4 regions of the Micromonospora chokoriensis genome follow, and region 1 is predicted to be linked to each of the others. Evidence: riboswitches for the same ligand, from Rfam matches in the RefSeq annotation. Region 1 holds a riboswitch; each other region holds the start of a gene.
The links. Region 1 has a riboswitch for cobalamin ahead of GA0070612_RS18135 (acyl-CoA thioesterase). Riboswitches for the same ligand answer to the same signal wherever they lie in the genome.

Region 1 (8,034 bases):
GGCTGAGCCTGGACGACCTGATCGCCGAACCGCTCCGCGCCGTCCGAACACCCGAGTCGACGGTGCGGGAGCGGGTTGGCGAACTCGCCGACCTCGTCGGCCTCACCACCGACCTGCGCAGCCGACGGCCGCACGCGGTGTCCGACGGGCAGCTACAACGCGCCTGCCTCGCTCGCGCGCTCGTCCACCGGCCGGACTACCTGCTCTGCGACGAGGCCACGGCGATGCTGGACGCCTCGACCCAGGCGCACGTCGCCGCCGTCGTCCGCGACTACCAGCGGACCCAGCGGGCCGGTGTCCTGGTCATCAGCCACGACCAGACCCTGCTGGACCGCTGGGCCGACCGCATCGTCGACCTGGACGGCAGGGCGCCGGCCCGGACGTGACGTACCGGCCGGACTTCGCGACAGTCATGATCCGCGCAACTACCCGGATACTGCTGCCTCCGACGTGCGGGAAGCAGCAACAACCCTGATGTTGCGCGGATCATGGCGACGGGCGCTCGGCGCAGCGTCAGCTAGAGTCTCGCCGTGCTCGCCTGGCTCGTCGACCACCTTCCACTTCGGCTGTGGAGTCCCGGCAACATGCGCTTAGGCGGTCGCCTGCACTTCTGCGTCGGTGATGCATTCGAGCGGACGATCGAGTGGAACGGCAAGCATCTCTTCGGTGGTCGATCGCTTGGCGCACAGGCCGTCTTCGACCGCTTCGGATCAGCGGGTTAACTGCGGACCGGAGCGGATGTGGGCTCCGGTGGGGCATGGCACGCCAGTGAGCCCACGCGCGCCGAGCCGCCGCTCGGGCACGGCAGGGCATCTCAGCGCTGCAACAACCCGGATCACTGACCTCTCGTGGGCCGACCAGCACCGCTAGCACTGGCCAGACACCAATGGCCAGGAGTGCACGACAACATGCTCGGCGGCACGTCACCCAGGCCCGAGACTGATCTGTCAGGGACATCTTGCGGCGTGAGGGCTATTCGGCTTCGATGCCGGCAGCCCGCAAGATCTGCCTGACCCGCTCGCGGGAGTAGCCCGTCCGTCTGACCAGATCCACCTGCCGCGCCCCGGCGCGATATTCCGCCGCCATGGCCTGGTGAAGTTCGGTGCGGGCCTGCTCGACCCGGGCGCGGGCATCGGCCTTGATCTGCCGAGCGGCCAGCACAGCCTGTTCTTCCGCTTGGGGCAGCGCATCCTCGGCAACCTTCAGTCTGCGCATAGCCCCATCGAGATCCACTTGGCCATCTTGTCTGGCAGCAGCGTAGGCCAAGCGCGTCGGGGTTTACAGTTGGCCAAGCAGAGGTATTCACAGAGTTGGCCTAAACAGCTACCGTGCGAAGTTGGTGCTGATGAACGCGCCCCCCGGCTCGCGCTGCGAACGCCAACCGGGGGACGTGATCGTTCCCGGGAGGCGAGCCATGATCAATCTACCTATTGCCGTCGACAACTGCGGGAAGCCGGCGACCCTCCGAATCGAGGTCTACAGCCACGTCGCGGCGGAGTCGTTGGACGGGGTCGTCTATGTCTGCCCCGTCCACCCGAACACGGCGGGTGACGCCATCACGGCGGCGGGGTTCACCACCGCCACGGCCCCGATGACGCGGGACGTGGAGCGGCGGTGCGGGTTCGTGCACATCTTCGCCACCGGGACGTTGGCGGCAGACGACCAACATCCCCGGTGGTGTCGTCGCGACGGGTGCGACCGGCGCGGGGAACATCGGTCGCACGTCTCGGACGTGGACACCAACCGACCCGAAGCGTCGATCATCACGGTGGCGTTGGTCCAGACTGCCCATGCGGCGGCCGAAACCACTGTGGTGTTGAGCGCGACCGGCAGCCTGGCGTCTGACCGGGTAGCGATGTCGATCGGCCAGGCCCGCGTCCTGCGCTACCGTCTCGGCGGCCTCATCGACGCGGCAGGTCACGGCAACGCGTAAGCCCTACCTGACTACCGGCCGGTCAGTCGGCGACGTCCACCACGACCTTGCCCTCGGCGATGCCGTCGGCGACCAGACGGTGGGCGTCCATGATGGTGTCGAGCGTGAACCGACGCCGGTCCAGTCGCGGGCGCAGCGCGCCGGCATCGGCCAGCCTCGCGATCTCCCGCAGGATGTCGCCGTGGTGTTCGCGGCCCCGACCGGTGAGCATCGGCAGCAGGGTGAACACGCCGGAGTAGGTCGCGCCACGGAACGACAGCGGGGCGAGCGAGTGGGTGCCCCAGCCGAGCGCGCTGACCACGTGCCCGTAATAGGTGCGTACCGCCGCGAACGACGCGTCGAGCGTCGCGCCACCGACGTTGTCGACCACGATGTCGAACCCCTCGCCACCGGTGTGCCTCTCGACGTACTCCTCCACGGTGGTCGAGGTGTAGTCGATGGGTACGGCGCCCAGGCTCTCGATCACCCGTACGCTCGCCGGCCCGCCGGTGGCGTACACCTCGGCACCCTTTGCCTGAGCGAGTTGCAGGCCCACGTGACCGACACCGCCGGCACCGCCGTGCACCAGCACCTTCTGCCCGGCGCGGACCCCGGCGCGGTCGACGAGCCCCTCCCAGGAGGTGATCGCCGCCAGTGGCAACGCGGCGGCCTCGCGCATCGAGAGGCCGCCGGGCTTGCGAGCCAGTAACCGGGCGTCCACGGCGGCGTACTCGGCCAGCGAACCCTGTAGCCCACCCACTCCCCCGCAGAGCCCGTACACCTCGTCTCCCGGCGCGAACCCCGTCACCTCCGCGCCGACCGCCGCGACGACCCCGGCAAGGTCCAGCCCCAGCACCGCGGGCGGCTGGACCCGCGCGTGCGCGGCCTGTCCGGTCTGGATCTTCGTGTCGAGGGGGTTGACCCCGCTGGCGACGATCCGCACCAGCACCTGCCCCACCCCGGGGGTGGGCTGATCGATCTCCTCGACCGTCAGCGGGCTGTCGAACTCCCGCAGCACCGCTGCACGCATGACAGCCCGCCCCTCCGTGATCGAGACATCACCTGGACGCTATCCAACCGGGTCGCCGCCCGGGCGACATCGGCGGCGACCCACGTGATCGAGTTGCGGGCGCACTCGGCCAACTCCTCGATCACGGGCGCCGCGACGTCCGCTGGGTCCCGCCGTTGGCGGAACCCAGCGGACGGTCAGGCCGGAGGTGACTGGGCGGTCTCGGCCAGGAGCAGGGACAGTTCCCGGACCAGATCGTCCATGGACTGGCCGCTCTGTGCCCTGGCCAGGCCCAGTGCGAGGTCCGCGAGCAGATAGAAGCCGAGGGTACGGGCCTGCTCGGGGCCGAACGCCGACATGAGAGCTTCCGCGCCCGCGAGGTCACCGCGATGCTTGGCCGCGATGACCCCGGCAGCGCGTTGGACGATCTCCGCGGCCTCGGGGGTGTACCCGGTCACGCCGATCAGATCTTCGGGGTGGCGGCGCGGGCGGCGTCGAAACGCGAGATGACGTCGGTCCAGTTGACCAGGTTCCACAGCCGATCCACGTAGTCCGGGCGGACGTTGCGGTACTGCAGGTAGTAGGCGTGCTCCCAGGCGTCGAACACCAGGATCGGGGTGGAGCCCTGCCCGACGTTGCCGTGGTGGTCGTAGACCTGCTCCACGATCAACCGCTGGCTCAGCGGCTCCCAGGCCAGGACACCCCAACCGGAGCCCTGCACACCCTTGGTCGCCGCCGACAACTGACCGGCGAAGCCGTCGAAGGAGCCGAAGTGCTCGTCGATCGCCGCCGCCAACTCACCGTCGGGGCGGTCACCGCCGTCCGGGGACAGGTTGTTCCAGAAGATCGAGTGCAGGACGTGCCCGGACAGGTTGAACGCGAACGTCTTCTCCAGCCCGACCAGCGTCGAGTAGTCGCCCTTGTCACGGGCCTCGGCAAGCCGGTCGAGCCCGTCGTTGGCGCCCTTGACGTACGCGGCGTGGTGCTTGTCGTGGTGCAGCTCCAGGATCTCGCCGGACATGGCGGGCTCGAGTGCGCCGTAGTCGTAGGGCAGGTCGGGCAGGTTGTACACGGCCAGGGAGTACGTCCTCTCAATGCTGCCTCAATATGGCTGTTGCCAATATCTTGCAACAAGAGGCCGCACCGTGTCAGCGGACGGGTTCGATCACAGATCGTCGGCGGTAGCGTCCGACCATGTCGCAGCCAACAGCAGGCGGCTCGACACGCCGACCATGCCGAGCGGATCGCCCGCGGTCACTCACGTCATCACGGAGATCTGGGCAACTTCCCGGATGTTGCTGCCTCCGACGTGTGGGAGTCACCAACAACCCTGATGTTGCACGGATCTTGGCGACGAGTGCGCGACGCGGGCGACCGCCTCGGCGTCCCGCGCTACTGCGCCGGTCCGGCGAGCCCAGGCTGCCCGAGCGCCCCCTCAGCCCTCCTCGGCGCCGTCGAGCAGCGCCCTCCGCAGGGCCAACCGGTGCTCGCGGCGGATCTCCGCCTCGCGGTAGCGCCTCCGGTCCCCGTCGGTCTCGGGTAGCAACGGCGGCACCGTCCTCGGCTGGCCGTCGTCGTCGATCGCGACCATGACCAGGTGGGCGGTGGCCACGTCGGTGGGTGGCACGGCCCGGTCCCACCGGTCGGCGGTGACCTTGACCGCGACCTCCATCGAGCTGCGCCCGGCCCAGGTGATCCGGGCGTCGACGTGCACGACGTCGCCGACCCGCACCGCGCGCAGGAACGCGGTCTCGTCGATCGCGGCGGTGACCGCCGGCCCGTCGGAGTGCCGGGCGGCGACCACCCCGGCGACGGAGTCGATGAGGTTGAGGATCCGGCCGCCGTGCACCGTACCCATCAGGTTGGTGTGGTGCTGGTCCATGATCTGCGACAGGGTCAGGTGCGACGCCGACGGCGCTCGGCCGGCGATCGTGGCGGTGTCGTGCACAGCGGTAGTCCGTCCCTCGGGAACCACACCACCGGTACGCGGACACCCTGACGAGCACGCGCCGACGGACGGCACGTCACCCGCTCAGCCCACCCGCGAGGCCGACGGCGGCGCACACGGTCGCGTGCGCAGCGCAGGCAGGTCTTCGGACTCGCGGGCCGGACCGGTCGCGCCGGTCTCCTACCGGCCGTCGCTTCCCAGGCCGACGGCCCAGTGCTGATGACGGCGTTCGTTCCCACTCACCGCTGCGGGGCAGTCCCGGACTTCCACCGGGTTCCCTCTTACGACGCCCCGACGGTCACGACGGGGCGAACCAGCGCCGCCCGCAGCATAGCTGGCCAGGCAAGTCGCGGCACCGGGGGCGCGGCGCGGAGGCAGCGCCGGGGCCTCGTCGGCTTTTGCCATGTGAGGAAAAAGATCGCCAGCTCTTGAAAAAAGCCTCACTCCGGTCAGGATATTCAGATGCGTCGTCTCCCTCAGACTCCGGGGCGGGTGCTCTCGGGCGTCCTCGCGCTCCTCCTCGCCTCGGCGGTCGCTCTGCTCGCGTCCGCCCAACCCACCTCGGCGCACGGGACGCTCGCCATGTCCACGCCGGCGGGTGGGGCCACGGTGACCGAGCCGTTGACGGCGGTGCAGCTCTTCTTCACCGAGAAGGCCGCTCCCAACGCGTTCTTCACTGTCACCGCTCCGGGCGGCATCCGGGTCGACAACAGCTGGTCGTACGGGGAGCCGAAGCCGCTGGACCAGCCGGTACGGGAGTACTTCCTGGTCAACGGGCAGTTCGAGCCACGGGAGTACACCACCGGGTTCCCCGCGACGGTGGCCGTCACCCACCTGCCGGCCAAGGGCCAGTACTCGGTGAGCTACCTGTCGGTGGCCTCGGACGGCGACACCGTGCGGGGCACGCTGACGTTCCGCTACAACGGGCCGGTGACGGCGGCACCCACGGGGTGGAGCCCGCCGACGACGCAGCCGGACCCGGCGCTGGTGGCCGCCACCGAGCAGCACGGGTCGTCCGGGCAGGCGTCGGCGGTGCCGACCGCCTCGGCCCAGCCGGTGACCCCGCCGTCCGGGGCTGCGGCTGCCCCGCCGACCGGGTCGGCCGAGGAGAGCGGCTCGGGAGCGCCGGCCTGGGCCGGCTGGGCGGCGGCGATCGCGGCGGTCGTCGCGGTGGCCGGCTTCGTCGTCTGGCGTCGCCGGACGGCGCCCACCGGCAAACCCTCCGGCCGGGGCCGTACCTCATCGGGGACGTCCGGTCGACGCGGCGGCGGTGCCCGTACCACGAACCGGCGCTCCGCCGGCAAGACCAGCCCAGGCAGGGCCGCCGCGGGAAAGACGGCCGCCGCCAAGCCCTCCGCCGGCCGGACGGCCGGTGCGGTGAGCGGTGTCGGTACGAAGCCCACGGGTGGTAAGCGGCGACCGGCCACCGTGCCGGCGGCGCGTACGGGCGACGCGGTCGTCACGGCCCGCACGGGCGTCGCTGTCGACCCGACGGCCACCGACGCTGTCGACCCGACGCCCACTGAGCAGGAGGCGAAGGCCCCCGCCAGCACCGATCAGCAGACCAAGGTCCTCGCCAGCACCGACGACGAGTCGACGGTCGAGGCGGGCTCCCGGCCGGACACGGACCTCGCCGGGGCGGCACCCGGGTCCCGGTTGAGCAACGGCCACCTGGCGCTGCTCGTCGGCGGGCTGGTGGTCGCCCTGCTGGCCGGGTTCGGGCTGGCCCGCATCGGCACCGGCGACCAGAGCCCGGCGAACACCGCCCGGCAGCCGGCCGGCGGTCCGCCGGCCTCCGGGCAGTCGGGGTCCGCGACCGACGGGCACCAGCATCCGGCGGGCACCGGTCCGCACACGCACCGGGGTGACGGCGCGACGGGCGAGACACTGGCGACCGGGACGACGGTCAGCGCCGGTGGCTACACCCTGCAACCGCTGGAGCGGTCTCAACCCGCCGGGGTACGCGCCGACTACCGCTTCCGGATCGTCGGGACCGACCGGCAGCCGGCGACCCGCTTCGCGGTCGTCCACGACAAGCCGCTGCACATGATCGTGGTGGGCCGCGACCTGACCGGCTACCAGCACGTACACCCGACGATGGCCCCCGACGGCACCTGGAGCGTCCCCCTGACGCTGGCCCGACCCGGCGGTTACCGCGTCTACGCCGACTTCTCCGTGACCGCGGCCAACGGCGCGCCGGTGCCCCTCGTGCTGGGCGTGGACCACACGGTGCCGGGGGCGCACACCCCCGCCGCGCTGCCGCCGGCGCAGGCACAGGCGACGGCCGGGCCGTACGCGGTGTCGATGAGCGGCACCCCGACGGTGGGGGTGACGGCGCCGATGCAGTTCCAGGTCCAGCGCACCGACGCGGCCGGGCCCGCGCAGTTGGAGCGTTACCTGGGCGCGTACGGGCACCTGGTCGTCGTCCGCGAGGGCGATCTCGGCTACGTGCACGTCCACCCGGAGCAGGAGCTGGTCGACGGCACTGTCCAGTTCTGGCTGACCGCGCCCAGCTCGGGCCGGTACCGGGCCTTCTTCGACTTCCAGGTGGACGGAAAGGTGCACACCGCCGAGTACACGATCAACGTGCCCTGAGCCTGGAACTTTCTCCCCGCTGCGGCCGACCATCCAGCCAGCAGCAACCATCGGAGGAAGAACACATGCCCAGCACCAGCCCGCTCGGTCCGCGCCGCCGCTCGGCCGCCATGATCGCCGCCGCCGTCCTGGCGGTGGGTGCCGCCGGATGCGGATCGTCCGACTCTCCGTCGACCGGGCAGGCGGGTCCGTCCGCGTCGTCCTCGGCCAACCCGGACGCCGGGGTGCTCGGCATTCGCGACCCGTGGGTGAAGGCCGCCGACAAGGGGATGACGGCGGCCTTCGGGACCCTGGTCAACGACAGCGACAGCGATGTCACGGTGACCGGTGCCACGAGCTCGGTGTCGCCGATGGAGCTGCACGAGATGACCATGAAGGACGGCACGATGGTCATGCAGGCCAAGCAGGGCGGCGTCGTGATCAAGGCGAAGAGCACGCACGCGCTGGAGCCCGGCGGTGACCACCTGATGCTGATGAACCTCGCCGAGCCGGTGCAGGCCGGCGACGAGTTGACGTTCACCCTGACGTTCGCCGACGGCAGGAGCCAGCAGTTCACGGCCGTGGCCAAGC
Region 2 (8,034 bases), 1.2 Mb from region 1:
CGGCACCAGCCCGCAGCCGTCTAGCGTCCCGCTGTTCGCCACCGACAACCGCGCCTCGGCGACCGAGGCGGCGAAGCTGCTCGCCAAGGAGCTGGGCCCCGGCAACCACGACGTGGCCCTGGTGGAGTTCCAGCCCGGATCGCAGACCAACACCGAGCGGGTCGACGGCTTCAAGGCCGGCCTCGCCCAGTTCCCCAACCTGAAGCTGGTCGGCCAACAGCCGAGCAAGAGCGACGTCAACGAGGCGCGGCGGGTCACCGAGAACATCCTCACCGCGAACCCCAACCTCAAGGGCATCTTCGCGGCCAACGAGCCGAGCGTGCTCGGCGCCGCCCAGGCCATCCAGGCGGCGGGCAAGTCGGGCAAGGTCGTCATCATCGGGTGGGACGCCGCCCCGGACGAGGTGGCCGGGCTGCGCAGCGGTCAGATCTCGGCGCTGGTCGTGCAGAATCCGTTCAAGATGGGCTACTTCGGCGTCGACAAGATGGTCAAGCACCTCCGGGACAAGGCGCCGCTCGCGTCCGCCGACACCGGCGTCACCTTCGTCACCAAGGAGAACATCGACACGGCGGAGATCAAGGCGGTGCTCGAGCCCAGCTGCGCCAACCCTCCGGTGCAGTGATGGGAACGACTCCGACGGCCACCGCCGACACCGCCGACCTGCCGCCCGCCGGTGAACCGCCGGTCCTGGAAGCTCGCGGCATCGTCAAGCGGTTCGGCCACGTCGAGGCGTTGCGGGGCGCCGACTTCACCGTCCACCGAGGTGAGGTCGTCGCACTGATCGGCGACAACGGCGCCGGGAAGAGCACGCTGATCAAGACGCTCTCCGGCGTGCACCCACCGGACGAGGGCGAGATCCTCGTGGGCGGTCGCCCGGTGCAGTTCTCGACCCCGGTCGACGCCCGGCGGGCGGGGGTGGAGACCGTCTACCAGGATCTGGCCGTCGCCGACGACCTCAGCGTGGCCGCCAACCTGTATCTCGGGAGGGAGATCCTGCGCTCCGGACCGCTCGGCCGGCTGGGCCTGCTGGACAAGCGCGCCATGCGGCAGGGCGCGGCCGCGGCCCTGGACGAACTCGGGGTGCGGATCCCACGGGTCACCACCCCGATCGCCATGTTGTCCGGTGGCCAACGGCAGTGCGTCGCGGTGGCCCGTGCCATCATCTGGGCCACCAACGTGGTCATCCTCGACGAACCCACCGCAGCGCTCGGCGTGGTCCAGACCGGGCGGGTTCTCGACGTGGTCCGACGCGCCCGCGACGCCGGCATGTCGGTGGTGCTGGTGAGCCACAACATGCCGCAGGTGCTCGACATCGCCGACCGGGTCGAGGTGCTGCGCCTCGGCCGCCGCGCGGCCCGGCTCCGCGCCGACGAGGTCACCACCGACGACCTGGTGGCGGCGATGACCGGGAGCACCAGCACGGACCGGGACGAGCGGTGACGACGAACGTCCCGGCCGACGGCGACGGCTGGCACAGCCGGTGACAGGCCCCCTCGGTCGGCGGACCGCGGTGGACACCGCGCGCCCACAGGTGCGGTTCAGCCCACTGGGATTCGGTGCCTCGCAGGGCGGCAACCTCCACCGGAGGACGTCGGACGAGGCGTTCGCCGCCGCGGTGGACACCGCGTGGGCCGGGGGTGTCCGATACTTCGACACCGCGCCGCACTACGGGCTCGGCCTGTCCGAGCGGCGTCTGGGTGCCGCCCTGCGCTCCCGCCCCCGTGCCGAGTACGTGGTGTCCACCAAGGTCGGTCGGCTGCTCGTGCCGTCGCCGGAGACCGCGCACCTGCGTGACCCGGAGGGGTTCGACGTGCCCGCCGACCACCGACGGGTCTGGGACTTCAGCCGCGACGGCGTACACCGGTCGGTGGAGGCGAGCCTTCGACGCACCGGCCTGGACCGGATCGACGTGGTGTACCTGCACGACCCGGACGACCACTGGGAGCAGGCCGCGTACGAGGCGCTGCCGGCGTTGGTGGAGCTGCGCGAGCAGGGCGTGATCGGCGCGATCGGCGCCGGGATGAACCAGTCCGCGATGCTGGCCCGCTTCGTCACGGAGACCGACGTCGACGTGGTGATGTGCGCCGGCCGGTACACGCTGCTGGAGCAGGGCGCGTTGACCGACCTGTTACCCGCCGCGCAGGCCCGCCGCGTCGGGGTGGTGATCGCCGGGGTCTACAACTCCGGGCTGCTGGCCCGGGACCTGCCGCCCAGCGACGCCGCCTACAACTACCAGCGGGCGCCGGTGGAGGTGGTCGGTCAGGCCCGGCGGATAGCGCGGGTCTGTCAGACGTACGGCGTCACGCTGCCCCAGGCGGCGTTGGCGTTCGTCCGTCGGCACCCGGCCGTGGTCTCGACAGTGGTCGGCGTGCGGGACGCGGTCCAGGTGACCGAGACCCTGCGCCGGTTCGACACCGAGGTCCCGGACCAGCTCTGGGCGGCGCTGTACGAGGCGGGGCTGCTCGACGTGCAGCCGTAGCGTCAGCGGTCAGGGGCCCGTCACTCGGTGGTGGTCGCGTCCCCGTCGTCGGGCAACCCGTGCAACGACTCCTCCACACCGATCAGGTGGTTGGCCATCCGGGTGCGGGCCCGCTCCGGGTCACGCGCCACGAGGGCCTTGAGGATCGCCACGTGTTCGTCATGGGTACGCCGGTCCGCGCCCTCCTCGTGCAGGCTCCGCCAGAGCCGCCCGCGGATGGTGCGACCGGCGAACGCCTCGATGAGCCCGACGAGCACCGGATTGTCGGCGTGCACGGCGATGATCCGGTGGAAGGCGATGTCGATTTCGAGGATGCGTTCGTGGTCCTGCGGTGACTGGCCGACCATCCGGGCCGCCTCGTCGAGGAGCTCCCCGGCCTGGGCGAGTGCCTCGTCGGTGATCCTGGTGGCGGCCAACCGGGCTGCCTCGCACTCCAGCAGCCGCCGGACGGTGTGGATGTGCCGAGGGTCGTCCTGACCCTGGAAGTCCACCACGAAGCCCATCGGGGCCAGCAGTTGCGGCGCGTCGAGGTTGGTGACGTAGGTGCCGTCACCCTGGCGGATGTTGACGATGCCGAGGATCGACAGCGCCGACATCCCCTCGCGCAGCGAGCCGCGCGAGACGCCGAGGGACTCGGCGAGGTCCTTCTCGATCGGCAGGCGGTCCCCGGGCTTGAACTTCCCGTCCAGGATCATCCGCTTGATGCCGTTCACCACTTCGTCAGTGCGTGACATGGTCCCCCTAGCGGCCAGCGGATGTGGCCGTCCCACCCGCGATCACGTACGGCTCCGGAGATGACACGGTAGTCGGGTCCGCCGCCGCCCAGTAGTGGCCGTCGGGAAAGCGGTAGAGCGCGATCGACTCGGGACGCATCCGGGTGGAGTAGCCGGGCTGGTCGGGCAGCACGTAGCCGCTGCCCGAGCCGGTGTCGCGGATGACGCACGGGTCGGTGAAGTGCTCGTGCAGGTGGTCGACGAACTCGGTGACCCGGTTGGTGAGGTCTCCCGAGACCGCGACGTAGTCGAGCACCGACACGTGCTGGACCATCTCGCACAGCCCGACGCCGCCGGCGTGCGGGCAGACCGGTACGTCGAACTTCGCGGCGAGGAGCAGCACGGCGACGATCTCGTTGATGCTGGCCAGTCGACCGGTGTCCAACTGGCAGAAGTCGATGGCCCCGGCCTGGAACAGCTGCTTGAACATCACCCGGTTGTGGCAGTGTTCGCCGGTGGCGACGCCGATCGGGGCGACGGCCCGGCGGACGGCCGCGTGGCCGAGGATGTCGTCGGGGCTGGTCGGCTCCTCGATCCACAGCGGTGTGAACGGGGCGAGGGCGGTGACCCACTCGATGGCCTGGCCGACGTCCCACACCTGGTTGGCGTCGATCATCAGGTTGCGGTCCGGGCCCAGGATCTCCCGGGCGATCGCGCATCGGCGGATGTCGTCGTCGAGGTTGGCGCCCACCTTGAGCTTGACGTAGCCGTAGCCGCTGTCGACGGCTTCCTGGCACAGCCGGCGCAGCTTGTCGTCGCCGTAGCCGAGCCAGCCGGCCGAGGTGGTGTAGGCGGGGTAGCCGGTGCGGTCCAGCTCGGCGAGGCGCTCGGCCTTCGTGCTCTCCTTGGCGCGCAGGATGGCCAGTGCCTCGTCGCGGGTCAGCGCGTCGGACAGGTAGCGCAGGTCCGCGATGTCGACGAGCTGTTCGGGGGTCATGTCCACCAGGAGCCGCCACAGCGGCTTGGCGGCGAGGCGGGCCACCAGGTCCCACGAGGCGTTCAGCACGGCCGCGAGCGACAGGTGGACGACGCCCTTCTCGGGCCCGAGCCACCGCAACTGCGAGTCGGAGGTGAGGAGGCGGTAGACCGCCCCCATGTCGGCCGCCATCGCCGCCACGTCCATGCCCACGAGGAGCTGTGCCTGGTGGACCGCCGCGGCGGCGACGATGTCGTTGCCGCGACCGATGGTGAAGGTCAGTCCGTGGCCCGCGAGCGGCGCGCCCACGCTGTCGGTGCCGTCGGTGTGCAGGACGACGTAGGCCGCCGAATAGTCGCCGTCCTTGTTCATGGCGTCTGACCCGTCAGCGGTCAGGGAGGTGGGGAAGCGGACGTCCTCGACGGTGACAGCAGTGATCTGCGGCATGCGCTCCTCGCCCGACTAGGCAAAAGATCAGATGATCATTCGGAGTATACGGAGGCTGGTTCAGGCACGTCAACGACGTCGATCACCCGACCGAGGCAGACATCCAATGTTTCTGATCGATATCGGTCTTCTGGTGAGAGATGCTTGCCGCCTGGCGTGTGCGGACGCCGAGCGACCGCCGCAGCGGTGGAGATGTCCCGCCGGAGCGGCCCGCGTTCGCGTACGGGCGCTGATGTCGAACCCCAAACCGCTGGTGGTGGTCGCGTGCTGTGCGAAGTGGAGCCCCGGCCCGCAGGGTGGGTCGAATGCCGGACGGCGGTGCGCGGGTCGGAGCGAGGGTCCGGGTCAGTGGCGCACCGAGGGTTGTGAAGATTGGATGTTCACCCTGACTACTGATATCGACAACGAAGTATGAGCAACGTTCCTTACATCTGGATCCTGCATACATCGCATCTTTGTGGAGCGTTGCCGGCTGTCCCGCTGCCGTGTCGCGCCGCTGACCGCCGCTTCCCACAGGCGTCGGCCGCCCGGGTCGGGTGGCCGGGGGTGCGGTCGGGTGACGGTCGTCACCGCCTCCGCCGCCGACACGCCCACACCGACATGTGGGGTGTGACAACCGCCGGGTCCCTATATATGGTGTCGAGCGCAGCTGGTTCGACCGCTCACCCAGGGCGGTCGAGGCAAGAGGGAACCCGGTGGAAATCCGGGACTGTCCCGCAGCGGTGAGTGGGAACGACAGCCGTCATCAGCACTGGGCCACGTTCGGCCTGGGAAGCGACGGCCAGTAGGAGACCGGCGAGCCCGGTCGCGCCCACGAGTCCGAAGACCTGCCAGCGCGCCGCGTACCCGCACCCGGGTGTGCGGCGGTCCGAGGCCGCGTGGGACGGCTGACGCCACCTGATCCCACGCCGCCCCGGCGTGGCGTCCGTCGGTGTCTGTCTCCGCGCGTTCGGACCTCCAGGTCTCGAACTCCGAGGAGCGAGTGGTGACAGTCACCCAGGTAGTCCCGGCCAGCACCGACGCGGCACTGCGGCGGACGCCGATGCAGGTCCGCAAGCGCGACGGCGCGACCGAACCCGTGGACGTGAACAAGATCGTCCGAGCGGTGGAGCGGTGGGCCGACGACCTGACCGACGTCGACCCGATGCGCGTCGCCACCCGCACGATCAGCGGCCTGTACGACGGCGCGACGACAGCGGAACTGGACCGGCTGTCCATCCAGACCGCGGCCGAGATGATCGGTGAGGAGCCGCAGTACTCCCGCCTCGCCGCGCGGCTGCTGGCCGGCTACGTCGACAAGGAGGTACGCCGGCAGGGCATCACCTCGTTCAGCGCGGCGATCCGGGTCGGCCACGCCGAGGGTCTGATCGGGGACGACACCGCCGCGTTCGTCGCCGCACACGCCACGACCCTCGATGCCGCCGTCGACCCGGACGGCGACCGCCGGTTCGAGTACTTCGGCCTGCGCACCGTCTACGACCGCTACCTGCTGCGCCACCCCACCAGCCGGCTGGTGCTGGAGACCCCGCAGTACTGGCTGCTGCGGGTGGCCTGTGGTCTGTCCCGCACGCCGGACGAGGCGGTCGGCTTCTACCGGTTGATGTCCAGCCTGGCGTACCTGCCCAGCTCACCGACGCTGTTCAACTCCGGGACCCGGCACACCCAGATGTCCTCCTGCTACCTGGTCGACTCCCCGCTGGACGAGTTGGACTCGATCTACGCCCGGTACGCCCAGGTCGCCAACCTGTCGAAGTTCGCCGGTGGCATCGGCATCGCGTACTCCCGGGTCCGCTCCCGGGGAGCGCTGATCCGCGGCACGAACGGGCAGTCCAACGGGATCGTGCCGTGGCTGCGCACCCTGGACGCGAGCGTCGCGGCGGTCAACCAGGGCGGCCGGCGCAAGGGCGCCGCCTGCGTCTACCTGGAGCCGTGGCACCCGGACATCGAGGAGTTCCTGCACCTGCGGGACAACACCGGCGAGGACGCCCGCCGCACCCACAACCTCAACCTGGCCAACTGGATCCCGGACGAGTTCATGCGCCGGGTCGAGGCCGACGAGATGTGGTCGCTGTTCGACCCGCACGAGGTGCCCGAGCTGCCCGACCTGTGGGGGGAGCGGTTCGACGCCGCGTACCGAAAGGCCGAGGCGCAGGGCCGCTACGTGCGGCAGGTTCCGGCGCGGGAGCTGTACGGGACGATGATGCGCACCCTGGCCCAGACCGGCAACGGGTGGATGACCTTCAAGGACGCGTCGAACCGGCTGTGCAACCAGACCGCCGAGGACGGCAACGTGGTGCACCTGTCCAACCTCTGCACCGAGATCGTCGAGGTGTCCAGCGACACCGAGACCGCCGTGTGCAACCTCGGCTCGGTGAACCTCGCCGCCCACCTCACCGACGGCGACATCGACTGGGAGCGGCTGCGCGCCACGGTGCGTACCGCGGTGACCTTCCTCGACCGGGTCATCGACATCAACTACTACCCGACCACGCAGGCGGCGGCGAGCAACCCCCGCTGGCGGCCGGTCGGGCTCGGGCTGATGGGCCTGCAGGACGTCTTCTTCGCACTGCGGCTGCCGTTCGACTCGCCCACCGCGCGGGAGCTGTCCACCCGGGTCAGCGAGGAGCTGTACCTGACCGCGCTGGAGACCTCCGCCGACCTGGCCCGACAGTACGGCGCGCACCCGTCGTACCCGCAGACGCGGGCCGCGCGGGGCCAGTTGCAGCCCGACCTGTGGGGTGTCGAGGGTACGCAGACCGCACGCTGGGACGCCCTGCGGGAGCAGGTCGCGGCGCACGGGCTGCGCAACTCGCTGCTGGTGGCCGTCGCCCCGACCGCCACCATCGCCTCGATCGCCGGTTGCTACGAGTGCATCGAGCCGCAGGTGTCGAACCTGTTCAAGCGCGAGACGTTGTCGGGGGAGTTCCTCCAGGTCAACACCGCCCTGGTCCGCGAGCTGAAAGCCCGCGGTCTGTGGACCGACCGGATCCGGTCGGCGATCAAGCGGGCCGAGGGGTCGGTGCAGGACATCGCCGAGCTGCCGGCCGGCGTCCGGGAGTTGTTCCGCACCGCGTGGGAGCTGCCGCAGCGGGCGCTGATCGACCTGGCCGCCGCCCGGGCCCCGTTCATCGACCAGTCCCAGTCGCTGAACCTGTTCCTGGCCGCGCCAACCATCGGCAAGCTCTCCTCGATGTACCTGTACGCCTGGAAGGCCGGCCTGAAGACCACCTACTACCTGCGCTCGCGCCCCGCGACGCGGATCCAGCAGGCCACCGTCAGCGCCGTCGCGCCCGTGGCCGTCGCACCCGTGGCTCTCGCGCCCGTCGCCCTCGACGCGGAGGCGCTGGCCTGCTCGCTGGAGAACCCCGAGTCGTGCGAGGCCTGCCAGTGACGCCCGCCGCCACCACCGACGCCACCGA
Region 3 (8,034 bases), 390 kb from region 1:
AGAGCTCGTTCGCCAGCCGGAGTCGTCGCACTTGAGGAAGATCGCCACGGAAAGGCCGGGCTCGTTCGGGTCGCCGAGCATGGCGGTGAGCGCCTTGTCGAAGGTGACGGCGAACGCGGCGACGTCGTCCTGGGCGCGGGCGGCGCCTTGCAGCATGCCGGCGTTGGCGACACGGTGAACCCGGGTGGGCCAGCCATGTGCGTTCGTCGTCGGTGAGGCTGTTGCACACCTGCTCGGGCATCTAGGAGTCGTCGAGGGTGACCGGTACGGCGGGTCCGGCGGCGGTGTTGACCGGGACGGAGTCGAGGTCGGCGATCGCGTCGACGGCAGCGGAGACGGCCCGCATCCGCTGCCGGGTGTCGACGAGTTCGTCGTGGCGGACGAAGGGCTGGCCGAGCTGGGTGTGGGCGCGTTCGATCTCCTCCCGTTGGCGGGCGATGTCGGCGACGAGCTGCCCGCGTCGGGATTCCAGGATGGCCAGGTGGTGTTCGAGGCGGCGATGAGGCCGGTGGTGCCGTCGGTCAGCGACAGCACAATGTTCATGCCGCTGAGCGGCACCGTGTGCAACTCACCCAGTCGGTCAAGTGGATCAGCACGCGGTGCACCGTCGTCAGGTCGATTCGTACACCGTTTGACCGGACCCGGTCATGGACCTGCGCGGCGCTCAGGTGCGGATGGTCGGGCGGCGCGTCCACGAGCACGCTCAGCACAGCCTGCCGTGCCGGCGTACGTCGCAATCCGCGCTCGCGCAGTCGGCCCAGCGCCGCCACCACCCGATCCGATGCTTCTGTGATCAATCACGTCCCCGGACGACAACCGGACTCTTGTTGCAAGATAATGGCAACAGCCACACTAAGGCAGCATTGAGAGGACGTACTCCATGGCCGTGTACAACCTGCCCGACCTGCCCTACGACTACGGCGCACTCGAGCCCGCCATGTCCGGCGAGATCCTGGAGCTGCACCACGACAAGCACCACGCCGCGTACGTCAAGGGCGCCAACGACGGGCTCGACCGCCTCGCCGAGGCCCGCGACAAGGGCGACTACGCGACCCTGGTCGGATTGGAGAAGACGTTCGCGTTCAACCTGTCCGGGCACGTTCTGCACTCGATCTTCTGGAACAACCTGTCCCCGGACGGCGGTGACCGCCCCGACGGTGAGCTGGCGGCGGCGATCGACGAGCACTTCGGCTCCTTCGACGGCTTCGCCGGTCAACTGTCCGCGGCGACCAAGGGTGTGCAGGGCTCCGGCTGGGGTGTCCTGGCCTGGGAGCCACTGAGCCAGCGGTTGATCGTGGAGCAGGTCTACGACCACCACGGCAACGTCGGGCAGGGGTCCACCCCGATCCTGGTGTTCGACGCCTGGGAGCACGCCTACTACCTGCAGTACCGCAACGTGCGCCCGGACTACGTCGATCGGCTGTGGAACCTGGTCAACTGGACCGACGTCATCTCCCGTTTCGACGCCGCCCGCGCCGCCACCCCGAAGATCTGATTCGGCGTGAGCGGGTACACCCCCGAGGCGGCCGAGATCGTCCAACGCGCCGCCGGGGTCATCGCCGCCAAGCATCGCGGTGACCTCGCCGGTGCGGAGGCGTTGATGTCGGCGTTCAGTTCCGAGCAGGCCCGTACCCTCGGTTTCTACCTGCTGGCCGATCTCGCTCTGGGCCTGGTCAAGGCGCAGAGCGGCCAGTCGATGGACGATCTGGTCCGGGAGCTGTCGTTGCTCCTGGCCGAGACCGCCCAGTCCCCACCGGCATGATGGTCCGCTGGGTTCCGCCCGCGGGCGGAACCCAGCGGACAACCGCAGCGTCCACCGCCCAGCTCGGGGAGGCCCGATGCGCCGGAAGACCGAACACCGTGTCCTGACGTTGGACGGGCAGCAGGTGGCGGTGCTGGCCGTGGCCGATTTCCAACGGCTCGAGGCTGCCCGTCGGCAGCTCGGTGCCAGCGAGGCCCAGGCGCACCAGCTTCGCCAGCAGCTGCGGGACAGCCAACGTCGAGTTGCCCGCCTGGAGGCTCTACTCGCCCTGTCCGCACGCTCCGGGGCGCCGGAGCGGGCCTCAGGGGTGTGCGCGCACTGCGCCGGCGAGGTCGACGACCCGGTCGGCGCGGCGGTCCCGCAGGGCCTGGCCGTGCCTGATGACCAGGGCCCCGGTCTGCTACCCGCCCTGTCGCGTCACCCGCCGGCCGACCCGATCGGTTAGTTGATCAACGAAGTGTTCACGTGGTGGTTTTGTGTGGCACACCGGCCCGGACCTGCGCGTTTCTGATCGCCCGGCACGGTCGAGGCGATCCTGTAGCCCGCAATCCCGGAGCACCCCTTGTCCCTACCCACACGTCGAGCCAGCGCGGTGGCCGTCCTCTTACTGGCGGCGCTGGCCGCTGTCGCGGTGCCGTCCCCGGCGGCAGCGCACCCGTTCGGCGACCCCCAGACCGTGTCCATCGCGCGCGACGAGCAGCGCCCGGACATCGTGCGGGTGCGCTGGCGCGTCGGCGGCCCCGACGACCTGACGCTGCTCGGCGTCTCGCTCGGCCTGCTGCCATCCGACCGGGTCCTGCTCGACGGCGCCGTCGACTACCGCACGTCAGACCCCGCGGTGATCGCCTCGTCCGAGCGCTTCGGCGCGTACCTGCTCGAACGGATCACGGTGGCCGACGGCTCGCGTCAATGCCCGGGAGTTGTCGCGCCGGTGAAGGCCCTGGCGCGGGTGGGCGCGAGCGTCGATTTCACCTGCCCGGGGTCGGTCGACCAGGTCACGGTCGCGGTGCGGATGCTGACCGACCTGAACCCCGCGTACCGGGCGATGGCCACCGGCCCCGGCGGGCAACGCGCGGTGTACGGCTCCGGCGAGGACTCCCACGACTGGGCCCTCGTCGGCGGCGCTCCGACGCTGGCCAGCGGCACCAGCCTCGGCCGGAGCGCCGCCCTGCAGATCGCCGCCGTCGTCGGCGCGGGCCTGCTCGTCGCGATCGGTGCGCTGCTGGTGGCGCGACGGCTGCGGCGACGGGGGGTCGTGGCATGACCGCCACCACGGTGCTCTCCGCGTCACTCTCGGACCGTTTTCAGGACCTCATCCACTCACCGGGCGTGCCGCCGCTGGCGTTCGTGCTCGCCTTCGCCGCCGGAGCGGGTCACGCTGTGGCCCCGGGGCACGGCAAGAGCCTGGCCGCCGCCTACCTCGCCGGCTCGCGGGGCCGGATCCGGGACGCCGCCTGGCTGGGTGGTTCGGTGGCCGTCATGCACACGCTTTCCGTGCTGGTGATCGGCGTGGCGTGGACGTTCTTGTCCCTGTCCGAGGTCATCCGGATGCAGGAACTCACGAGCTGGCTGCAACTCGGTGCCGGTCTGATCGTCCTGGCCACCGGTCTGTGGATGGTGCGCCGGCACCTGCACACCGCCGGCCACAGCCACAGCCACAGTCATACCCACACCCACACCCACACCCACACCCACACCCACACCCACACCCACACCCACACCCACGATCATGAGCACGAGCACGGCAAGCGTCCCGGCCTGTTCCTGCTCGGCGTGTCCGGCGGGCTGACCCCGTCCCCGGCCGCCTTCCTCGTGCTGGCGACCGGGCTATTCATCGGTCGGGCCGGCTTCGCCCTGCTGCTGGTCCTGACCTTTGGCCTCGGCATGGCCGTCGTACTCTTCGGCGTCGGGGTCCTCGCGGTCGCCGGTAGCTCGCTGATCACCCGGGGCGCACAGTCCCGCGCCGTTCTCGGTCTGGCCACCCGGGTGGCACCCGTCCTCGCCGCCAGCGGCATCACGCTCTTCGGCGCGGGCCTCGTCTCGGTCGCCGCGATCCGCCTCGTCACGCTCACCTGAAGCGGCGGCGGGCGGATCAGCCGGCGGATGGTCAGCGGCGGCTCGGCCGCCGCTGACCATCCCACTAGCGGCTATCAGACGCCGTAGCGCAGGTAGATCGTGTCGCCGACGGTCACTGCCGTGCCGCGGGTCGCGGTGACCGGAGTGCCGCCGTCGCGGGCGACCTTCCAGGTCGAAGAGCCGCTGTTGGCCAGGCCGTTGATCGCGGTCACGGTGCCGGTGCCACTGGTGGGAAGAAGAGAGGTGACGCAGCCGCTCGGGGTGGCCGCGCCGACGGCGGCGTCCAGGACGGCGCCGAGGGTGGTGGTTGCGGCGGTCGGCGTCAGCGTCACCGCGCACGGCGTGATGCTGCCGCTGCCGTTGTCGATGATCACGGCGAGTCGGGTGGCGGCGCCCGCCGTGAACCCGCTCGCCGCGACCCAGGTGGGCGCGCCGGCGGTGACCGGGGTCGGGGGAGCGGCGGTGTAGCCCGCGCCGGTCAGGGCACGCACCGCGTCGATGGAGGCGTACGCCGACGGGGTGGTGTTGGTGGGCAGATACTTGAATCCGCCGCCGGTCAACTGCTGCGCGCGAAGAAAGTCGATTGGGGTCTTGCCGGCGGTGGTGGTGAAGTCGGTGCCCTGGTTCGGGATGCCGCAGGCGTTGAGCCCGGAGACGGCCCAGGCGTTGGAGTCGGTGTTGACGCCGAACATCGAGCTGAACGCGCCCGAGGCGTTGACGAGCTTGCTCTTGAGGAAGTTCTTGGCCTGCACGACGTCGGTGTCGGTGTTGGGGACTCCGGCGGCGCAGAGCGCGGCCATCGCGGCGCCGGTCATGTCGATGTCGCTGGCCGCGGCGAGTTGGGTGGGATTGCCCTCGGCCTGGGTGAACGTCCAGCCGCCGTCGGTGTGCTGGTTGTTGCGGATCCGGGTGATCGAGAGGTCGAGCAGGGCCTGCGGCACGCGGGCGGCGCCGGCCTGGGTCTTCGCACCGGCCAGGGCGAGGGTGCCGAAGACGGTGCCGTTGAAGTTGGCCGGCGGGCCGTAGTAGCCGGCCGAGCCGGTCTGCCAGTAGGCGATGGTGTCGGCGATCAGGTTACGGGTGGGGGAGACCCGGGCGGGGTCGATACCGGCGGCGTAGGCGTTGAGGACCCCACGCTCGTAGTCGGTGACCACCGGCGTGCTGCTCGGCCAGGACGCGGCCGAGAGTTGGTTGCGGTAGACGGTGCGGGCGTTCTTGGTCGTGTCGCCGGAGGGGTAGACGTCCACCGCCGCGACGCCGGCGGGTGCGAACGCGCTGAACGCCCACTCGTTCGACAACCCGCCGCTGGCGTAGCTCCCGTCGGCGGCCTGCAGGGTCCGCAGGTAGGCGACGCCGTTGGTCTTGGCGGTGGCGATCTGCGCGGCGGTCGAGGTCGCGGCGGCCGGTGCGGCGCCGCCTGCGACCGCCACGACCGTGGCGATCAGCGCGGCGGCGGGAACAGCCGCGAGGCGTCTGCGGCGACGACCGGAGGAAAGACGCGAGGACATCAGGGCTCCTTGGGGGTACGGGGCACGGCTGCCTCGACCCGGAGCCCGGCACGGGCCGGCGGGAGCGGGGCGGGCCGGCCGCAGGACGCGTGGGACGGATACCGCAGGTGCTGCGTCACCACGTGGGTAGTCGGGCTCGGGACGGGGCGAACCGTCCTCACCGTTGCGCGTCAGCCCCGGATTCCCACCGGGTTCCCCCACACGATGACGCGGTCACGGTATGGGAGGGAACCCCTACCGCGCGCTGTTAGGTACATGACACGGTCTTGCGTTGACGCGGTGGTCGCGGTTGTGGTCCGATGGCCGCGATCCAGCAGTCAGGGGAAGCCGGTCAAAGTCCGGCGCTGGCCCGCAGCCGTAGGTCCCGTTACCGGGACGAGTCGGATTACCTGGCTGGATAGTGCACCGCAGCGCCGTCGAGGTACACGGCGCGGAGCCAGGTTTCCGGGGTTTGTCCTCGGGGTCCGCGTCCGCGCCTGCGCCGCTAGCCCCCGAGAGAGTCGCCATGTCCCCACTGGTTAGTCGAACGTCGCGGGTTCCCGCGGCGTGGTTGGCGGCCGTCGCCGCAGCGGTGCTCGGCGCGGTGGCGCTGGTGGTGCCGACCCGCGCCGCGCTCGCCGACCCGCTGGAGTCCTGCACCCCGACTCAGGGCGCGATCGTCGCTGTCGACTTCGGCGCGTGGGGTGGGCCGCTGCTGCGGGGCTGCGACGCCACCCCGACCACCGGCCTGGACCTGCTGCACGAGGCGGGTTTCACCACCACCGGCACCGCCCACGACGGCCCCGGCTTCATCTGCCGCATCGGGTCGCCCGACTTCGCGTCCGGTGCCGAACACCCGACGCCGGCCGACGAGGCGTGCCAGTTGACCCCGCCCGCGTCGGCCTACTGGTCCTACTGGATCGCCCCCGCCGGGCAGGACCACTGGACCTACAGCCCGCTCGGCGCCATGGCCCAGCGGCCCGGCCCGGGTGAGGTCGAAGCGTGGGTCTTCGGCGGCACCGACATCGGCGGCACGACCGGGGCCCCGACGTTCACCCCCGCGTCGGTACGCGCGAGCGGTCCGCCACCATCGGCGACACCGACCCCCACCCCGACCGCGACGGACGGGCCGACCGAGCCGGCGCGGCCGACCGAGGCCCAGGTCAAGGCCGTCGCCACCTACCTGGTCGGGCAGCTCACCGACGGCGACCATGTCGACAACGGCGGGGCCGACCACTACCGGAGCATCGCCGTCGCCACCGCCCTGGCCGCAACGGGCGGGCAGGACCAGGCACTGACGAAGATGGTCGACTACCTGCGGGCACACGTCGACGCCGCGATCTTCCCGAACGGCGACACCGCCGCGCCGCACACCGCCAACGTCGCCAACCTCGCCCTGCTGGCCACGATCACCGGCGGCGACCCGCGCGCGTTCGGCGGCCGGAACCTGGTCGCCACGCTCACCGACCGGGTGTGCGCCGTAACCGATGTCGACGCCGGCTGCGCCGCCGCCGGTGACTTCGCCGGATCGACCGGACCGATGACCCACGCGACAGCGCTGCTCGCGCTCAAGCGGGCCGGCGTCACCCCGCCCGCCCCGACTGTTGCTCGTCTGACCGAGCAGCAGTGCGCGAGCGGCGCCTTCGGTGGCCTGTGGCTCGCCCCGGCCGAGTTCTGCGACCCGGACATCGCCGCCACGACCCTGGCCGTCCTCGCGCTGCACGCCCTCGGCGGTCAGGACGAGGCGCTGGGCTCGGCCAAGGCGTTCCTGGCCGGGGCGCAGGAGACCGACGGCGGTTACCAGCCCTACACCGGGGCGGGGTTGACCGACACCTACTCGACCGGACACGCCGCGCAGGCCCTCGCCGTGCTGGGCGTCACCGACCGGGCCGCCGCCGCCACCGGTTTTCTGGTCGGCCGGATCGCCACCGGCGGCGGGCTCAGCCCCGACCCGAGCAACCCGGACGCCGACCTGGCCGCCACCGGCGCGGCGGCGCTCGCGCTCGCCGGCACGAACCTCGCCGCGCTGACCCACCGCCTGGGCGGGCCACCACCGGCCGGGTTCCGGCCGGATCTGGCCAAGGGAGTGTCCTATCTCGTCGCGCCGGCCAACCTGATCGACGGCCGGTACTACGAGTCGTTCCCCGGCTACCCCGACTTCGGGTTGACCATCGACGGCGCGTACGCGTTGGCCGCCACCGGCGGGGACGACGCGAAGCTGCGGGCGATCGTCGAGTTCCTGCGCGGTGGCGGCGCGGTCGGTGACAACGGCTTCACCGTCGACATGTGGTTGGGCGTCGGCACCGACTACGCCGTCGGCGGCGCGATCGGCAAGGTCGCGTTGCTGGCCCAGGCCACCGGCTACGACCCACGCTCCTTCGGCGGACACGACCTGATCGCCGCGCTGGGCGACGTAACCTGCGCCAAGGTCGACGCGCAGACCGGCTGCGCCGGGGCGGGCAACTACCGGTACGCCACCTCGGTCTTCGGTCAGTCGCTCGGCATCATCGCGCAGCTACGCGCGGGACAGGGCGAGGCCGCCGCCAAGCCGGTCGAGTTCCTCAGGGGACTGCAACGCGCCGACGGGTCCTTCCCCAGCCTCATCCCGGCGGCGGACACCGACCGGGACGTCGACAGCACCGCGATGGCCGCGATGGCCCTGGCCGCGCTGGCCGACGACCCGGCGGCGGTCACCGCCGTCGACAAGGC
Region 4 (5,375 bases), 400 kb from region 1:
CGGCGAGCCGCTGCTCGAAGATCCACCGGACGTGGGGTGCGGTGGCAGGGTCGGGCTCCAAGCGGTGCAGGCGTCGTCCCCAGGCGGCGTGGGCGCGGTTCGGATGAGGGCCGGCGTCGGCGAGCCGGTAGCCGTAGGGTGGCCGGCCGCCGAGGTGTCGGCCCTGCAACTCTGCCTGAGCGCGCATGGCCGCGGTGGTGCGATGCCGGGCTCGGGACACCTCCCGGTGGGAGTGCACACCGAGTAGGTCCAGTAGCGCCATCTGTCGGGGGTTGTCGAAGTCCACCGGCCCGTAGGTTTCTGGTAGCCACAACTGCACGCCGTGGCTGAGCAAGGTCGGAGTCAACTGCTCAAGCTGCTGGCCGTGGAAGGCGCGCTCGTACTCACCGACGACGATCGCGTCGAACCCGCGTGCCGAGCCCATCAGGGCGTCGAGCAGCCGTGACGCCTGCGGCCGGTCCGGCCAGGGCACCCGGCGGGAGACGCCCTCGTCGAAGAACTCCACCACGATTCGGCCATGACCGGCGACCAAGTCCTCGGCAAAGTTGCGCTGCCACCGGCACGACGAGGCCCGATCCTGGAAGTGGACGGTGGACATCCGTCCGTAGAACGCGAACCGCAGTCCATCCGCAGCCCGGGTAAACCGTTGTGGCCGTAGCTTCCGCTGCCCGACGGCCCAGGATGAAAGGGTGCTCCGTTCGGGTTCTGTCATCGTCCTCGTCGCCATAGGACCTCCACGATCGGGAGATGCTTGCGGGGAGGTATGAGTGTTGTTCGTATAAGCCTGCGGCAGGCGGACAGGGTGTCCGGCTCGCGCGGATGGGCTAGACCTCCTACCCTCCCAGGTTGATCGTCGAGTGGTTCAATCCGTTAATGCCCGGGAGTCCCGGCATCTGAGCAGGTCATCCACACGGGCTATGCTTCGGGCGGCGCTGGTTCGCTCGGTCACGAGGTGGCTGGGCGTCGTAAGAGGGAACCCGGTGGGAATCCGGGGCTGCCCCGCAGCGGTGAGTGGGAACGACCGCCGTCATCAGCACTGGGCCAGTGGCCTGGGAAGCGACGGCCAGTAGGGGACCGGCGTGCAGCCGGTCGGGCCCGCGAGTCCGAAGACCTGCCAGTGCTGCGTACACAACCGTGTGCGCTGCCGTCGGCCTCGCGGGTGGGCTGAGCGGGTGACGCGCCGGGAGGTGTGCGCCGGTGTGTCCTCGTCAGCGCGCGCCCGTGGTCCGGCGGTGTGGTTTCCCGAGGGACGGACTACCGCTGTGCACGACACCACCACGATCGCCGGCCGAGCGCCGTCTGCGTCACACCTGACCCTGTCGCAGATCATGGACCAGCACCACACCAACCTGATGGGTACGGTCCACGGCGGCCGGATCCTCAACCTCATCGACTCCGTCGCCGGGGTGGTCGCCGCCCGCCATTCCGATGGGCCTGCGGTGACCGCCGCGATCGACGAGACGGCGTTCCTGCGGGCGGTGCGGGTCGGCGACGTCGTGCACGTCGACGCCCGGATCACCTGGGCCGGCCGCAGCTCGATGGAGGTGGCGGTCAAAGTGACCGCCGACCGGTGGGACCGGGCGGTGCCGCCCACCGACGTGGCAACCGCCCACCTGGTCATGGTCGCCATCGACGACAACGGTCAGCCCCGCGCGGTGCCGCCGCTGCTGCCGGAGACCGATGGGGACCGGCGGCGGTACCGCGAGGCGGAGATCCGCCGCGAGCACCGGTTGGCGCTGCGGCGGGCGCTGCTCGACGGCGCCGAGGAGGGCTGAGCGGTGCTCGGACTCTCCGTTGCGACGCTGGTCGGCTACCTCGCCGCGATCGTCGTCCTCATGGTGACGCCCGGTCCGGACATGATGTTCGTTCTGGCCAACGCCGCCCGTTACGGCACCCGCGCCGGGGTGGTGGCCGCGCTCGGCGTCGCCACCGGGGAGGCGGTGCACATCGCGGCGGTCGTCTGCGGACTCGCCACGGTGATCGCCGCCTCGCCGGTGTTGTTCACCGTGATTCGCTGGGTCGGTGCGGCGTACCTGATCATCCTCGGCGTGCGGGCACTGCGCGGCGCCGGCGCTGCGCCTTCCGGGAGGCCGGAGCAGGGTGGCAGCTCCGGGCGGGCCTTCCTGCGCGGACTGGTGACCAATCTCCTCAATCCCAAGATGATCCTGTTCAGCGTGGCGTTTCTGCCTCAGTTCGTCGATCCGGCACAGGGCAACGCGACCGCTCAACTGGTGCTTCTCGGTGCGGTCTTCGTCGTGGTGCAACTCGCCGTCGATATCGCCCTGGGCGCCGGTGTCGGGCGACTCGGCGCTCGCATGACTGACGGTCGCTTCTCGCGGCGCGTCAACAGGATCTGCGCGGCGGCGTTCGTCGCGCTCGGGGTACGCCTCGCGCTCGGGTCGTAGCGAGGGCCGGTGACCGCCGCCGTAGTCCGGCTCGCGAGGTGGACGTGGCGTGGTCATGCCTGGTAGGCAGGCGGGTGTGCGCATCGTCTCCCTGCTGCCGGCGGCCACGGACATCGTGGCCATGCTCGGCCTGACCGGGCATCTGGTCGGCCGCACGCACGAGTGTGACTGGCCGCCGGGAGACCTGGCCGATGTCCCGACGGTGACGGGGACGTCTCTGCCCGAGGCGTTGACGAGCCGGGAGATCTCGGCGGCGACCGCTGGCGGCGCGCACCGTGGGTCGTCGTTGTACCAGCTCGACGTCACGATGCTGGAAGACCTGAAGCCGGATCTGATCCTGACCCAGGACCTGTGCGACGTGTGTGCGGTCTCCTATGCGCGGGTCAACGACGCGGTGCGGCTGATCGATCTCGATACCAGGGTGGTGTCCCTGGAGGCGAGGACGATCAGCGGGATCCTGGACACGGTCGACGCCGTGGCCGCTTTGACCGACACCAGGGGCAGGGCGGCGGAGATCCGGGCGGACGCCGAACGTCGACTCGCTGCGTTGCCCGGCCCGTCGTCCGACGCGCCGACGGTGCTGTTCGTCGAGTGGCTCGACCCGTTGATGCCGGGTGGGCACTGGGTGCCCGAGCAGATAGCTGCCGCAGGCGGGCGTTCGTTGCTGCTCGGTCCGGGGGCGCACAGCACCCCACACCTGTGGTCGGTCGTTGCCGACCTGGCTCCGGACGTGGTGGTGTTCGGGCCGTGCGGGTTCACACCTGAACGGACCATCGACGAGTTGTCGGTAGCGGCCGGGCAACCGGGCTGGGCTGACCTGCCTGCGGTGCGTCAGGGGCAGGTGTGGGTGGTCGATGGGCCCGCCTACTTCAACCGCCCCGGCCCGAGGGTTGTCGACGGCGCGGAGATCCTCGCCGCCATCCTCGCAGGCCGCCCGGATTCCCGCGCTCGGCAGGTTTCCGTCGGCGCAGGTTGACGAGCCCGTGCGGCCGATGCGGGCATCGGATGCGCGTTCTCGCAAACCACGGTGGGGCGGCAGCGTGCCGCCGCCCCACCGCGCGCTCAGATGAGCGTGCTGCGGATCTCGGCGGCGCCGCTGACCAGGCGGGCCAGGGCCTGCTCGACCTCCGGGTAGCCGCGAGTCTTCAGGCCGCAGTCGGGGTTGACCCAGAGCCTTTCGGCGGGCACCGCGGCGACGGCGCGGCGTAGCGCGTCGTTGACCTCCGCCTGTTCCGGTACGCGGGGTGAGTGGATGTCGTACACCCCGGGGCCGACTCCCCGGTGGTAGCCGGTGGTGCGCAGGTCGTCGAGGATCTCCATCTTCGAGCGCGACGCCTCGATGCTGGTGACGTCGGCGTCGAGGGCGTCGATCGCGGGAAGGATCTCGCCAAACTCGGAGTAGCACAGGTGGGTGTGGATCTGGGTGGCGTCGGCGATTCCGCTGGTGGCGAGCCGGAACGCCCCGACCGCCCAGTCCAGGTAGGCGCGCTGCTCGTCCTGGCGCAGTGGCAGTGTCTCCCGTAGGGCGGGTTCGTCGACCTGGATGATGCGGATGCCGGCGGCCTCCAGGTCGCGGGCCTCGTCGCGTAGCGCGAGAGCGACCTGGTTGGCGGTGTCGGCGAGGGGTTGGTCGGTGCGGACGAACGACCAGGCCAGGATCGTCACCGGTCCGGTGAGCATGCCCTTGACCGGTCGGTTCGTCAGCGACTGCGCGTAGGTGGACCAGGCGACGGTCATCGGCCCGGTCCGGGTGACGTCGCCGTAGATGATCGGTGGGCGTACGCACCGGGAGCCGTACGACTGCACCCACCCGTTCACCGTGGCGGCGAACCCGTCGAGCTGCTCACCGAAGTACTGCACCATGTCGTTGCGTTCCGGCTCGCCGTGCACCAGCACGTCCAGCCCGAGTCGTTCCTGCACGGCGATGACGTGAGCGACCTCGGCGCGCATCCGCTCGGCGTAGCCGCTGTCATCGAGCCGACCGGCCCGGTGCGCCGCACGGGCCTGCCGCAGCTCCGAGGTCTGGGGGAAGGATCCGATGGTGGTGGTGGGCAGGGGTGGAAGGTTCAGTCGGGCCTGCTGGCTGGCGGCCCGCTGCGCGTACGGCCCGCGCCGTAGGTGCTCGGGACGCAGCGCGTCGAGCCGGGCCCGCACTCCGTCGTTGCGCCAGGCCGCCGGGGTCGCGGGCGAGGCAGGGGGCAGGGCGCCGACGCCGTCGCGCAGGGCGCGTCCGAGAGCGACCACCTCGTCGACCTTCTGCCGGGCGAACGCGAGCCGTGCACGGAGGTCCTGGTCCAGGTCAGGTTCGGCGGCGAGGTCCACCGGTACGTGCAGCAGGGAGCACGAGGTCGACACCGAGACGTGGTCGGCCAGGCCGGTCAGCGCGGCGCCGGTCGCGGCCGCGGAGCGCAGGTCGGTGCGCCAGATGTTGCGCCCGTCGATCAGTCCCGCGACGATCGTCTTGCCGTGCAGCGGGCCGGCGGCGGCGAGCCGGTTCAGGTTGCTTGGCCCGGCGACGAGGTCGATGCCGACCGCTTCGACCGGGGTGCCCAGCAGTGCCGGCAACGCGTCGCCGAGGTCACCGAAGTACGACGCGACGAACAACCGCGGCCGGTGCTTCAGCAGGCCGAGCCGGCGGTACGCGGCGCGCAGCGCGGCGATCTCCTGCGAGGTGCGGTCGGCGGCGTACGCGGGCTCGTCGAGCTGAACCCATTCGACCCCGGCACCGGCCAAGACGCCGAGGATGTCCTCGTAGACAGCGATCAGGTCGTCGAGCCGGTCGAAGGGCCGAAACCCTTCTGGGGCGTCGTCGGTGGCCTTGGACAGCAGGAGGTAGGTCGCCGGCCCGACCAGCACCGGCCTGGTGGTGACGCCGAGCGCCTTCGCCTCGCCGTACTCCCGCACCGCCTTGTCCGTCCGAGCGGTGAACGCTGTGCCCGGGCCGACCTCGGGCACCAGGTAGTGGTAGTT

Region 2: it holds a riboswitch for cobalamin, as region 1 does, so the genes downstream of both, GA0070612_RS23905 (ribonucleoside-diphosphate reductase subunit alpha) here and GA0070612_RS18135 (acyl-CoA thioesterase) in region 1, are expected to answer to the same signal.
Region 3: it holds a riboswitch for cobalamin, as region 1 does, so the genes downstream of both, GA0070612_RS16585 (prenyltransferase/squalene oxidase repeat-containing protein) here and GA0070612_RS18135 (acyl-CoA thioesterase) in region 1, are expected to answer to the same signal.
Region 4: it holds a riboswitch for cobalamin, as region 1 does, so the genes downstream of both, GA0070612_RS16500 (acyl-CoA thioesterase) here and GA0070612_RS18135 (acyl-CoA thioesterase) in region 1, are expected to answer to the same signal.

The regions. Positions count from the first base shown of each region.
Region 1 is NZ_LT607409.1:3,900,011-3,908,044, reverse strand. Features, by position in the region: gene GA0070612_RS18165 (ABC transporter ATP-binding protein) at 1-386, shown strand, start outside; gene GA0070612_RS31510 (hypothetical protein) at 531-722, shown strand; gene GA0070612_RS18160 (hypothetical protein) at 973-1,233, opposite strand; gene GA0070612_RS18155 (hypothetical protein) at 1,415-1,933, shown strand; gene GA0070612_RS18150 (zinc-dependent alcohol dehydrogenase family protein) at 1,956-2,942, opposite strand; gene GA0070612_RS18145 (superoxide dismutase) at 3,119-3,379, opposite strand; gene GA0070612_RS18140 (superoxide dismutase) at 3,385-3,993, opposite strand; gene GA0070612_RS18135 (acyl-CoA thioesterase) at 4,357-4,803, opposite strand; cobalamin riboswitch at 4,989-5,202, opposite strand; gene GA0070612_RS18130 (copper resistance CopC family protein) at 5,332-7,464, shown strand; gene GA0070612_RS18125 (copper chaperone PCu(A)C) at 7,530-8,034, shown strand, end outside.
Region 2 is NZ_LT607409.1:5,138,475-5,146,508, reverse strand. Features, by position in the region: gene GA0070612_RS23930 (ABC transporter substrate-binding protein) at 1-622, shown strand, start outside; gene GA0070612_RS23925 (ATP-binding cassette domain-containing protein) at 622-1,440, shown strand; gene GA0070612_RS23920 (aldo/keto reductase) at 1,511-2,479, shown strand; gene GA0070612_RS23915 (FadR/GntR family transcriptional regulator) at 2,500-3,213, opposite strand; gene GA0070612_RS23910 (enolase C-terminal domain-like protein) at 3,221-4,615, opposite strand; cobalamin riboswitch at 5,249-5,464, shown strand; gene GA0070612_RS23905 (ribonucleoside-diphosphate reductase subunit alpha) at 5,658-8,006, shown strand.
Region 3 is NZ_LT607409.1:3,514,375-3,522,408, forward strand. Features, by position in the region: gene GA0070612_RS16550 (hypothetical protein) at 1-156, opposite strand, end outside; gene GA0070612_RS33060 (transcriptional repressor) at 540-773, opposite strand; gene GA0070612_RS16560 (superoxide dismutase) at 881-1,495, shown strand; gene GA0070612_RS16565 (superoxide dismutase) at 1,502-1,762, shown strand; gene GA0070612_RS16570 (hypothetical protein) at 1,839-2,207, shown strand; gene GA0070612_RS16575 (hypothetical protein) at 2,325-3,026, shown strand; gene GA0070612_RS16580 (HoxN/HupN/NixA family nickel/cobalt transporter) at 3,023-3,838, shown strand; gene GA0070612_RS16585 (prenyltransferase/squalene oxidase repeat-containing protein) at 3,913-5,346, opposite strand; cobalamin riboswitch at 5,451-5,574, opposite strand; cobalamin riboswitch at 5,642-5,757, shown strand; gene GA0070612_RS16590 (prenyltransferase/squalene oxidase repeat-containing protein) at 5,852-8,034, shown strand, end outside.
Region 4 is NZ_LT607409.1:3,499,675-3,505,049, forward strand. Features, by position in the region: gene GA0070612_RS16495 (recombinase family protein) at 1-598, opposite strand, end outside; cobalamin riboswitch at 917-1,133, shown strand; gene GA0070612_RS16500 (acyl-CoA thioesterase) at 1,329-1,775, shown strand; gene GA0070612_RS16505 (LysE family translocator) at 1,779-2,405, shown strand; gene GA0070612_RS16510 (ABC transporter substrate-binding protein) at 2,461-3,381, shown strand; gene metE (5-methyltetrahydropteroyltriglutamate--homocysteine S-methyltransferase) at 3,468-5,375, opposite strand, start outside.